3 regions of the Roseomonas sp. SRI_022 genome follow, and region 2 is predicted to be linked to each of the others. Evidence: riboswitches for the same ligand, from Rfam matches in the RefSeq annotation. Region 2 holds a riboswitch; each other region holds the start of a gene.
The links. Region 2 has a riboswitch for S-adenosylmethionine ahead of AC2YHJ_RS16210 (hypothetical protein). Riboswitches for the same ligand answer to the same signal wherever they lie in the genome.

Region 1 (3,954 bases), on a different contig from region 2:
TCTCGATATTCGCGCCGGTCATGCGGTTGAACTCGATCGACCCCAGATGCCCCGCGGCGCCGAGCGAGGAGGTGGCGAAGGTCCATTTCGCTGGCTCGGCCTTCGCCGCTTCCACGACCTGCGGGATCGTCGTCTGCGGCAGGCGCGGGTTCATCACCAGCACCAGCGGCCCGCGCGCGGTGCGCGCCACCGGGATGAAGTCCGTCACCGGATCATAAGGCGCGTTGCGCATCACATGCCGCGCCATGGGATGAATCGAGGCGGAGCCCATGATGGTGTAGCCATCGGCCGGCGATTGCAGCACCGCCTGGCTGCCGACCGCGCCATTCGCGCCGGGGCGGTTCTCCACCACCACGGTGACGCCGAGCTTCTCCTGCAGCTTCTGCGCCGCGAGCCGCGCCATCGCATCCGTCGCGGCACCCGGCGTGTAGGGCACGACCATGCGGATGGTGCGGTTCGGCCAGGCGCCCTGCGCGACGGCCGGTCGCGCCAGCGCCAGGCCGGCCGCGCCGGTGAGCAGGATCCTGCGGTGCATCGTCAAATCTCCAGGGCTCATCGGCGCCAGCATGCGCACCAACCGGGCGTGCGGCCAACCGCTGCACGTGCGAAAAACGGGCATGGAGAAGGTCGATCTCGCCCTGTGTCTCGCCGTGGATTCGTCTTCCTCCGTGGACTACGACGAGTTCGGCCTCATGCTCGGCGGCTATGCGGCCGCACTCCGCGACGACTCGGTGCAGGCCGCGATCACCGCCGGACCGCGCGGGGCGGTGGCGATCTGCATGATGCAATGGTCAGGGCGCGGGGCGCAGGCGGTCGCCGTGCCCTGGACCCGGCTGGACAGCCCGATGGCGGCCGCGGCCCTCGCCGAGGCGGTGGACAATGCGCCGCGCCTGGTCCCGCCTGGTGCCACCGCGCTGGGGGAGGGGATGGCCGCCGGCCTCGCCCTGCTCGGCGCTGTGCCGGCGGAGGCGAGCCGGCTGGTGATGGATGTCTCGGGCGATGGCCGGCACAACCAGGGACGCCCGCCGGGGCCGGTGCGCGACATCGGCGTGGCCGCCGGGGTCACGATCAACGCGTTGGCCGTGCTGAACGAGGAGCCGGACCTGCTCGACCACTACCGGGCGGAGGTGATCGGTGGGCCGGGGTCCTTCGCGATGCACACGCCCGACTATGCCGCCTTCGCCGAGGCGATCCGCGAGAAGCTGCTGCGGGAGATCGGCGGCGCCGCGATCGCGTGAGCGCGCCCCTTGCCTTTGCCCGCCGCGCATGGCTTTCTGGGCCCTGCATCAAGAGTTGGGCCGGCGCCCAACGCCAACCTGCCTTCCCGGGCAAGGTGGCGCCTCCGAAAGGGGGGATGCGGCCGCTCCGGCAACCAAACGGGAAGCGTCGCCGCGTCAGGTCCGGTCCAGCCATGTGGAGGATCCGATGCTGGACGCGACGCCTGCCCCTGACCTCGATCTACTGCTCGCCCCGGGCGACCAGGCGGAATTCGTTGCCCTGTGTGCCTGGACGACGCGGCTTGGCCGCATCGAGACCTCCTGGCTCTATGTCGTGCTGCACCAGGGCCATGGGCCGTGGACCCATGCCTATCGGGTGGTGCCGGACCGCCGGCCGGGGCATCTCGCGGTGTTCCTCGAACGCGCCGAACCGGGCGACCGCCGGGCTGCGCTGAAGGACTGGCTGCGGGGCCGGGCCGAGGCGGCCGATGGCCGGCGCGCTGCGGACTGACCCTGCCAGCCATGCGCCGGCCCGGGTTGCGCGTGCAGTGCGAGGCGGGGCAGAACCATTGCCATCCCTTCGTCGGAACGGCGACTCCATGCTCCTTCTCATTCCCGGCCCCGTGCAGACCCGGCCCGAGGTCAAGGCGGCCATGGCCCAGGACATCGCCCCCTGGGACCGCGATTTCCAGCGCGTCTATGCCCGCATCCGGGAACGGATCGTCGGCGTGGCCGGCGGCACGCCGGGCGTCCATGCGACCCTGCCGATCCAGGGTGCCGGGCATTTCGTGACCGAGGCCGCGATCCGGACCTTCGTCGCGCCGGGCGCCAAGGTGCTGATCCCGATGAACGGCGCCTATGCCCAGCGCATGGCGCGGCTGGCGCGGGAGGCCGGGCGGATCGTCGTCGAATTGCCGCTGCCCGACACGCGCGGCGCGACGGCTGCCGACATCATGCCTGTGCTGGACGCCGACCCTGCCATCGGCACCGTGGCCATGGTCTACAACGAGACCGGGTCCGGCATCGTCAACGATGCTGAGGGCATCGGTCGCGCGCTGCACGCGGCCGGCAAGCGGCTGATCCTCGATGCCGTCTCGGCCTTCGGCGCGTTGCCCTTCCCGCTGGCCGGCCATCCCGAATGCGACGTGCTGGTCTTTACCTCGGGCAAGTGCCTGGAAGGCATGCCGGGCATCGGCTTCGCCGTGGCGCGCATCGACCGCGCCGAGGCCTGCGCGGGCAATGCCGGGTCCTGGTCGTTCGACCTGTCCGACGTGCTGGCGCATGCGAAGCGGTCGGGCTGGGGGTCCATCCGCTTCACCCCGCCGGTCCAGGCGATCGCCGCCTTCGACGTGGCGCTCGACCTGTATGAGGCCGAGGGCGGCCAGGCGGCGCGGCTCGCGCGTTATCAGGCCAATGTGGGCATCCTGTATGACGGCGTGGCCGCGCTTGGCCTCACGCCCTATCTGGCGCGCGAGCATCAGGGGCCGGTGATCGTGACGATCCACCAGCCCGCCGATCCGCGCTTCGACCTGCAGGTCTTCGTCGAGGCGCTGAAGCGCCGGGGCGTGCTGATCAGCAATTTCTACAACACCAAGGCGCCGACGATGCGCATCGGCGCCATCGGCGCGATCACGCCGGACGACATGCGCCGGGCGGTCGGCGCGATCGGCGCCGCGCTGGACGACGTGCTGCAAAAAGCGGCGTAGAGCGAAGTCGGGGAGGGCCGGGGCCCTCCACCTATTCCGGCCGGATATTCGCCGTCTGCACCACGCGCCGCCAGCGCTCGATCTCGGCACGCTGGAAGGCGCTGTAGTCGGCCGGGCTGTTGGCGACCACGCTGAAGCCGATCTGTTCCAGCCGCTGCACGCTCTCGGGATGCTTCAGCGCCGCGGTCGCCTCGGCGTTGAGCCGTGCCAGGACCGGCGCGGGCACGCCGGCCGGCGCCATCACCGCCTGCCAGGATGTCACCTCGAAATCCGCGATGCCGCCTTCGATGGCGGTCGGCACTTCCGGGAGGATCGGGTGGCGCTGGCGCGACGTCACGGCAATGGCCTTGAGCCGCCCGCCCTGAATGTGCCCCGCGACGGTGCCGAGGTTCTGGAAGGACAACTGCACATTGCCCGCGATCAGGTCGGTCGCCGCCGCCGCGCCGCCGCCATAGGGCACATGCGTTGGGTCGGTCCCCGTCACCTGCTTGAACAATTCCATCGTCAGGTGATCCGAGGACCCGACGCCCGAGGTGGAATAGGACGTGCGCCCCACGTTCGCCTTCAGCCAGGCGACCAGCTCCGCCATGGTCGAGACCGGCACGCGCTGCGGGTTCACCACCAGCACGTTGGGTGTCGTGACGGCGAGCGTGATCGGCGCGAAATCCCGCACCGGGTCGTAGCCGAGGTTCGGGCGCAGCGCGGCGTTGATGGCGAAGACGCCGATCGACCCGACCAGCAGCGTGTGCCCGTCCGGCGTGGCGCGGGCGACGGCGCGGGCGGCGACCTCTCCATTGGCGCCGGGGCGGTTTTCCGCCACCACGGGCTGGCCGACCGTCAGCGCCATGCGCTGGGCGATGACCCGCGCCACGATGTCGGACGGGCCGCCGGCGACGAAGGGAACCAGGATGCTGACGGGTCGGTTCGGCCAGTTGTCCTGGGCCTGGGCGGTGCCCACCAGGGCCGCCGCCGAACCGGCAGCAAGCAACGAGCGGCGATGGATCATCTTGGTTCCTCCGGCATGTTGCCCG
Region 2 (3,954 bases):
TGCGCGCGGCACCCTAATTCCACGGATCCCTTCGCGCACCGTTCTACACCCGCACCATCTTGGATTGGCCCCGACAAGAATTTCCGAGCTTCGGAAGGTGTCAGGCCATGGCACGGTCCTCGACCATTTCCTTGCGCAGCGAGTGATTGGTGGCAGTTGCCATTCCCACGCCAGTGGCGCGGTTGCCGAGCGGACGCGAGTGGAGACGGTTCGAATCCGGTAGCGTCTCTTCAGCCAAGCACGATGCTGCTCCACCAGACCCCGTTTGCTGCCACGCCAGCGGCCTTAGGTCGCGTGGACAAACAGGCGGAGGGGGGATTCCCATCCGGACGCGGACGTGATTCCACACTGATCTCTGGGATGGAGATCGGCGTTGATCCGCGGACTGCTGACTGACGAGGAACCGCTGACAGCTTCCTTGGCTTCGCTACACTCTCCTCGCTCCGTCTGTGGATCAGGTTTGTCCACGCGACCTAGTCGAATCGAACGGGAGCCTGCTTCTTTCGGTTCACGGTGAGAGTGAAGACGTCGGGTCGGGCATAATGCCCGCTGGCGTCAAACTTTCGCCGCGAGGCTCGCGCCGCCGCCACATCGATCTCGGCGAACAGCAGGCCCTTCTCCCGGCGCATCGGCCCTGCGACGACGCCGCCGAAGGGCTTGTAAACGACGGCGTCGCCCGCGTTGATCCACTCGTCCTTGTTCGGAAAAAGCTCGTCGCGATATGGCACGCCATCGGGGATGTCGGATGCTTCCAACGCCGTCGCGCATCCGACCACCCAGCAGCCGCCCTCGCGCGCGATGTGCTGCATCGTCGCGAGCCAGGTTTCGCCGCTGTCCCACGTCGGGGCGACGTAGATGTCGATGTTCTGCGCATAGAGCGCGTAACGTGCCAGCGGCATGTAGTTTTCCCAGCAGATCAGTGCCCCGATGCGGCCGACCGCGGTGTCCACGACGTTCAGGCCGGAGCCGTCGCCGAAGCCCCAGACCATCCGCTCCGGATTCGTCGGCATCAGCTTGCGGTGGTTGTTCGCAAGCCTGCCGTCCGCGTCGATGATCGCGCAGCTGTTGAACAGCGTGCTGCCGCTGACCGAGCCGTCGACCTCTTGGTAGCCCAGTACGATGACCACCCCATGGTTCTTCGCCGCCTCCAGAAGCGGTCGCAGCCCGTCCCTGCTAAGGTCGACCGAGTTCGACTGTGAGAGGGCGTAGAGCTCATCCGTCTTTCCCATCCCGGCCCCCGGCGGCAGCCGCCAGACGAACGTCGGATAGCCGGGAAGCCATGCCTCCGGAAACACCAGCATGTCGCAGCCCTCCGCTGCCGCCTCACCGACAAGCTCGACCGCGCGCGCCATGGACTTTTCAAGATCGAGGTAGACCGGCGGTTGCTGGACAACTGCAAGCTTCATGTGATCGTTCCGCCGCGCCCCGGGTTGGGGCGAGGGCACCGTACCACGCATGCTGCGCTGCCTTCGCACGCTGCTTTTCCCGGCAACACCACTCGCAGACCCTTCTGCGGGGCATGCTTCGCTTTCCGGCGTCGCTCGTCGGCGGGCGACACGCCCAGAGAAAGTTGGATTCCGGTTCCTACCGCTGCGGGCGAAGGGATTCGAGCCCTCGACCCCAACCGCTCTGGCGAACTTGCACCGTGAAACGTAAGGCCCGACATCACCTGAGCCGTATGATGCCGGCACAGCCCAGCCGCCACTGCACGCTCGCCTTGACCGGTTCCGATCGAGGCAATATCGAGCAACCAGCATCAAGAGAGCGCGGGCAGGCTGCCCGCGCCGCCAACCGGTCCTCCGTCCGGTGGCTCCCATTTCGGGGATGCGGCCCACACGGGCAAAGGAGGCTTCAATGCCCAAGTCGAAGGTCGTCCCGCCGCAATTCTTGCGTCGGGAACTTTGGCGTATCTGTCAGGTGGAACCGGCGGTCGTCGGCGCGAAGGTTGTCTGGCGTGTCGTCGCCACGTGCCGTGAAGTCGCGGCAATGGGCGGCATCTCGGGCTGGCGCGTGCCGCGCGATTTCACGACGCGGACGGAGGCCTGGAGCGCGGTGTCGGACGCGAACAACCCGCCGAGGGATCGGCGCGGGCGGGTCCGTACTCGGTCCACTGAGGCGTGGGTACAGATCACGGACGAGACGCCTTTGCTGCCTCGCACAGCGCGCCGGGCGCGGGCCCCGACGCGAATGCCGACGCCCAAACTGGCGCAAACTGGTCGGACATCGTCTCCCGAGGCTGACACACTTCGTGCTTCCCTGGCCGAGCGCGGCGGCATGTGGACATTCATCGGACTTTGGCGTGGGGACGAGCGCGTGCCGGCGCGCCTGAAGTCGGACCTCTACGGCGCCTTCTGGGAGCTGCGAGCCGGCATTGGCGGCCGGACACGTGTTCCGGCTGGGCCGCGCTCGCGCATCCAGCGCGAACTGGGCCTGCACGAGCGGGAAGAGGTCGCACCGGGCGTGGTGAAGACGCGGAGGGAGAAGACCGATGTCGGTGGCTTCTTCGTGCGCGCCTGGGTCGCGCGGAGGGGATGCAACTGGGGGACCGATGCAGTGCCGGTCACGGACGACGCCGCAGATCGCGAGCGATGAGTGGTAGCGGCTGGAATGGTGAGATCCAAGCCGCCCACCGATTGATCTGGTCGGCTTCGGGGCAGCGTTTGGTTTGATCCGTGCGGGAGCGCTGCCGACAGCGCGCTAGGTTGCGGAGGATTTCCTCCGCTCCGCACTCGGCGTGCGAATGACGCGTGTCTGCTGAGACCGTGCAGGGCGCCCGGCGGGTGAATGCCGTTAACCTCGTCCCGCCTATGCCGTCCATCTCTTGGTATCGAGCCAACGGCGCGCACCCGGCCTCCGCGATGCTGACAGCGTGGGATGGGGTTGGTAGCCGGTGGAGGCATGCTTCGACCCGTCGTCGGCTATGGCCGGGCCTGTCCTTTCGGGCCGCTAGGCCCTCGAAATCGGCGAGAGGAAGCGCAACAAGAAATTCCATTATCAGAACGAATCTGTGTGAGGCCAGTTCGATTTCTGGGGGAGGGCTTGTTTGGAGGCAGTGCCCCCCGGTCGTCCACCCGCCCCCCGGTCAGGGCCGGGTGGGGGGGGGGGTTCGGCACCCCCACTGGGCCCCTTTGTCAGATCCTTGGGGAAGCCCCTGTCGGTGAGCGCCTCACGCGGACCGCGCTGTGGCAAAAGGCGCGGCGAACGATGCGAAGCGGCAGCGATCTATGCGTTGAGGGGGCTGCGCGAGGGGGCTTCGATCGCGAAGTACGAAGAACTGGCGGCAATGTGCGGATCGGTGCATCGCTATGGTGGCCGGTGTAGACGCCAACCAGAAGGTGCCCTTCGTCATCAGCCATTGAACTGGGCTGGCATCGCGGCGCCATCTGAGTGGGACGCTCCTACGAGGATCACCAGGCGTGAGTCGTCAGCGCCGCCAGGCGTAGCTTGACGGCGCGCTAGGCCAGGGGATCGTCCAGAAGCTCGGCTTCATGCTCGGCGGTGGCTACCGCTTCGCCATCGATGACGAACATCCCGTCCTCGACGCGACCGTTCTTCAGGGCTTCGGCCAACATCAGCAGCTCGGCGCGGGACAAACCGTCCAGGACCGACGTCTGGAGATGTTCGATCTTCTGGATGTGCAGCCCGTTCAGGCGGTTTGCCTCCGTCATGGCGTTCACCACGATCCGTCGATCACGGGCGAAGTGCGCCTCGTGAATCACCTCAGCCAGGACGGAAAGCGACCAGCGCCGCGCTTGCTCAGGGCTCGCCGTCGCCAGGTCGATGCGGGGAAGGGGCCGCGGCGGATCCACAGGCTCGCTGGAAGGCAAATGCGGTGCTGCAGCCACTACCACCGCCCGAGGCGCCGGCGCGGCCGCTGGAGCGGCCCAGGGGCCCGTTGCTGGCGGCCCCAGATGCGCGGGCGCGCTGCCCACCAGGGCGGCCGGCGCGACCCCG
Region 3 (3,954 bases), on a different contig from region 2:
CAGGTCGCTCCGTCGCCCTCGCGCGCTGTCGTTGCCAAGGAGCTGAGCCCGCAAGAGCGGGCACCTTCCAGCACCAGCACGTCTCGAACAGCACCCAGTGCTGTCCTCGCCATTGACCCACCGACTCCGCTTCCGAGGATCGACCTCGCTCGAGCAGGGCGCGACGGAGTGAAAGCCTGGAGCATGGCGGTGCTGCACGAGCTCATCCAGGATGCCCACAACGCGCGGGATCGGCGCGCGATTGCAACCGCCTTGTCCGAGGTGTCGAAGATCGCAGGCACCTACGCGCCAACGCGAATGGATCACGTCCACGTCTCCGCTCTCGACGGTCTGACGCGTGATGAGTTGCTCGTCCTGCTCGAGGTGGTGAGCAGCTGCCGGGTATCGACCGATGGATCCCTCGTGATCGACGGCAAGGCGACGAACGTTGAACTGGTTGCATGCGAAGGGCAGAGCGAGTTCGTCGACGACAACCAAGTCGCCGAGGACTACGAGGACAATCCGCTCGACTGAAGCCCGGCTTCCGGCCCCAGTTCGCCGCAGAAGGCAGTAGGCGTCCATACAGGACGCCACATAGATCGCCGAATTGGCGTATATCTGAGGCGTTCTTCGCAATGATGAGCGCAACCCCCTCGCTTAACCCCCTTCTATCGCGGTCATTGCGAGGACGCAGCGCCTCGAACGGCCGCGCGCGGATCCCAAGCCCCGGTTTGGAGGGAGGGAGCTGACCCCAGGGCAGGTCCGTCATCCCCCCCCCCCCCCCCGGGGTGCCCCGGGCGGGGGGCGAGTGGAGTGGCGGGGGATCGACATCTCCAAACGAACCCCGGCCAAAAATCCGCCCGCTCCCTGTTCGCGTCGGTTGAGCAAGCGCCGCCTGCGCTGGAAACCAGCAGCCGGTGACCTCCCCCCGCCCTACCCGCAGCCAATCACCCCGCGCCGTCTGCTGCGTCGTCATCCACGGGCACCGCGTCGGTCCCCCACTTGCATCCCGCCCGCGCGACCCAGGCGCGGATGACGAAGCCAGCGCCGTCGCTTTTCGTCCTGCGCGTCTTCACGACGCCGGGCGCAATCTCCTCGCGCTCGTGAAGCCCGAGCTCCCGCTGGACACGTGATCGCGGCCCGGCCGGAACGCGCGTCCGGCCGCCGATGCCGGTTCGCAGATCCCAGAACGCACCATAAAGATCGGACTTCAGGCGAGCCGGCACGCGCTCGGTCCCACGCCAGAGCCCGGTGAATGACCACACGCCGCCGCGCTCGGCCAGGGATACACCAAGCGCCTCTACCTCAGGACACGATGGCCTGGCAGCGGACGCCGATCGTGGTTTCGGCATCCGCATCCGGGTTCGTGGCGGGGGCACTTCGCGCGGCTGCAGGGTCATCTCATCCGTGGTCTGGATCCACACCTCAGTCCTCCACGGACGGATCCGCCCACGCTTATCCCTCGGTGGATTGTTCGCCTCCGTCACCGCGCTCCACGCCTCGATCCGCGTCGTGAAGTCACGCGCCACACGCCAGCCCGAGATGCCACCCTTGGACGATGACTCAGGGCGCGTTGCCACGACACGCCATACGACTTTCCCGCTGACGACTGCTGGCTCCACCTGACAAGAGCGCCAAAGATCCAGGCACCGAACGTGTGCCGGGACGACTTTCGACTTGGCCATGGAAAGCCTCCTTTGCCCGAGAGGGCCGCATCCCCGAACTGGGAGCCACCGGACGGAGGGCCGGTTGGCGGCGCGGACAGGCTGCCCGAGCTCTCTTGATGCTGGTATGGCCACTATGGGGTTGATCGAATGCCGTCAAGGGAAGCAAGCAATGGCAACTGCGGCCGCGCCGACTCTGGCGTACCGGCTCTATCGCGCGGCCTAGACCAGCCACTGCCCGACGCAAGCTGCCGGATCTCGTTCAATGACGAGCTCGGTGCCTCTAGCCCCCCCCCCGCTGGCATCACCCTGGGGGCAGGTGGAGGGTTGGTGGCCAGCGCCCCCAATCGACCACCTTCGTGAATGCTGAGCAGCCATGCGGCCGTCGGCGCTTGCGTACCGTACCGTTCCGAGCAGACAAAGCCGCGCAGTCGCCGCCCTAAGCCATATCCCCCGCCCCCCCCCCGCGACAACGCAGCTGAGCATCGGGGTCGGGTTTCTCGGTTTGAATCCCTAACGCGCAGCGATGGGAACCGGGAACGGTAATTCTCTGGACCCCGACCGAAGCCGAGGATTGGCCACCGGTTCTGTCCGACTGCCGCGCACACTGCCACGGTCGTGCACCGGGGCGCGACACGCGCGCTGATTGGGCAACTTCTGCCCGCCGATGGTCCTTCTCCTCAAAGCCGTAGTGAGCAAGGTTCGGCGACTTCACTCCCAAGCGCGCCATTGCAATACTGCGCCGAACCTGTCTCGGATCAGGATTCGACGTAGTGCCGGCTCCCGTCCAACTTCTTTCCCGTCGCATCGCTCCACTGGCCGCAGCCGCTCTCGTCGCCGGGTGCGGCAGTGCGCAGCAGGCAACGACCCTCACGGCTCAGCAATCGCGCCTCGACCGCAATCGCAGGTTCTTGGTTACGGTGCCGCCGGATGGCCGATACGGAGAGACCACCTACGCTGGCTCCGGCGATTCCACCGCACGCGCCCTCCAACCGGCATTGATGGAACATGCAGCACGCGTGGACTTGGGCGGTGCCGCCGTCTCTCAGGATGCTGCTTTCGCGGCAGCGCGCGCCGCTCAGGCCGACTACCTAGTCTTCCCGCTCATTACCCATTGGGAAGACCGCGCCACTGAGTGGTCCGGCCTGCCCGACCGGATTGAAGTGATCGTCTCGGTTCTCGAAATGCCTAATGGCCAGCTTTTGACCCGAAGCGCCATCACTGGGCGGAGTTCCTGGTGGACGCTCGGCGGAGACAAGCCCCAAGATCTTCTGGCCACGCCGACAGGGGTCTTCGCTGCGTCCTTGTTCTGACTCAGTGCTTGAACTCGATAGCACCTGAGGAGGCGACGCATGAGCGGTAGCATCGGGCAGATCGAACAGGCGGCGGGCTAGCGAATATGGTCGCGGAAATCCTGCATCGGCTTCGGCAATTCGGTGATCATCACAGCGTTGGCGCTTCCACTACGAAGCCTGAACTCATCCCGACTCTGGCTGGGATCTATGGGTGGTTCTTCGACGAGGCGCCGCCTGAAGTTCCTACAGACGCGTATGCGCCATTCAAAGTTTGGTCACCTGCTCTACATCGGGATCGCGCCATCAGCTGCGCGGCGCCCGGCTCAGAACGGGGAGAAGCGCCATCTCCGCGCACGCATGAGGGACCATCTCAGGAATGCAGAGAGGTCAACACTTCGTCGAACATTGGGTTGCTTGCTCGGCATTCACCTAAGGCGAGTCGGCAGCGGCAAACGGATGACGTTCGGTCATCGGGGTGAGCAGCGTCCGGATGAGTGGATGCGTGCCCGCGCAACGGTGGCGCCGATCCCAATATCGGATCCATGGAAGGCTGAGGCTGAGTTGCTATCCCAACTCCGACTACCCCTCAACCTTGCGGCTAACATGCACCCCTTCTGCTCGTTGCTGAAACAGGTTCGCAGGGCAGCCATGGGACGCGCAAAGCTGCTGCCCGTGCTGATTGAACTTGAAGGAGGCAGACGCGCCATGCGGCGTAGCGGCTCGTGAACACATCGCTCTGTGCGTCCCTTTGTCTCGCTGCATCGACAGCCTTCCGGGCGCGTGGAGCCCCACAGCAGCGCTCTCACTCCGACCACTCCTGCCGGCTTGAGCGTGCATGAGTGGCCAGCGGCCATGGACAACAGAGACACGACGCTCGCCCGGAAACAACCATCCGCGCCGCCCCGTGGCTGTGAGATCGACGTCAGAGAACCTCAAAGAAATGGCTTGCGCTGATCGTTGCGTTCGGCGTGGCGCACAACGACTACGAGCCTTTCGGTCATCGTTCATCAGGTCTG

Region 1: it holds a riboswitch for S-adenosylmethionine, as region 2 does, so the genes downstream of both, AC2YHJ_RS25420 (hypothetical protein) here and AC2YHJ_RS16210 (hypothetical protein) in region 2, are expected to answer to the same signal.
Region 3: it holds a riboswitch for S-adenosylmethionine, as region 2 does, so the genes downstream of both, AC2YHJ_RS18565 (hypothetical protein) here and AC2YHJ_RS16210 (hypothetical protein) in region 2, are expected to answer to the same signal.

What each region holds. Positions count from the first base shown of each region.
Region 1 is NZ_JBYCZL010000038.1:27,671-31,624, reverse strand. Features, by position in the region: gene AC2YHJ_RS25430 (Bug family tripartite tricarboxylate transporter substrate binding protein) at 1-535, opposite strand, end outside; gene AC2YHJ_RS25425 (DUF1194 domain-containing protein) at 618-1,238, shown strand; SAM-I-IV-variant riboswitch at 1,279-1,386, shown strand; gene AC2YHJ_RS25420 (hypothetical protein) at 1,426-1,728, shown strand; gene AC2YHJ_RS25415 (2-aminoethylphosphonate--pyruvate transaminase) at 1,817-2,923, shown strand; gene AC2YHJ_RS25410 (Bug family tripartite tricarboxylate transporter substrate binding protein) at 2,955-3,929, opposite strand.
Region 2 is NZ_JBYCZL010000015.1:53,911-57,864, forward strand. Features, by position in the region: gene AC2YHJ_RS16205 (carbon-nitrogen hydrolase family protein) at 474-1,406, opposite strand; SAM-I-IV-variant riboswitch at 1,749-1,857, shown strand; gene AC2YHJ_RS16210 (hypothetical protein) at 1,855-2,592, shown strand; gene AC2YHJ_RS16215 (hypothetical protein) at 3,456-3,954, opposite strand, start outside.
Region 3 is NZ_JBYCZL010000019.1:71,960-75,913, forward strand. Features, by position in the region: gene AC2YHJ_RS18560 (hypothetical protein) at 1-513, shown strand, start outside; gene AC2YHJ_RS18565 (hypothetical protein) at 927-1,205, opposite strand; SAM-I-IV-variant riboswitch at 1,663-1,771, opposite strand; gene AC2YHJ_RS18570 (DUF4823 domain-containing protein) at 2,417-2,956, shown strand; gene AC2YHJ_RS18575 (GIY-YIG nuclease family protein) at 3,194-3,664, shown strand.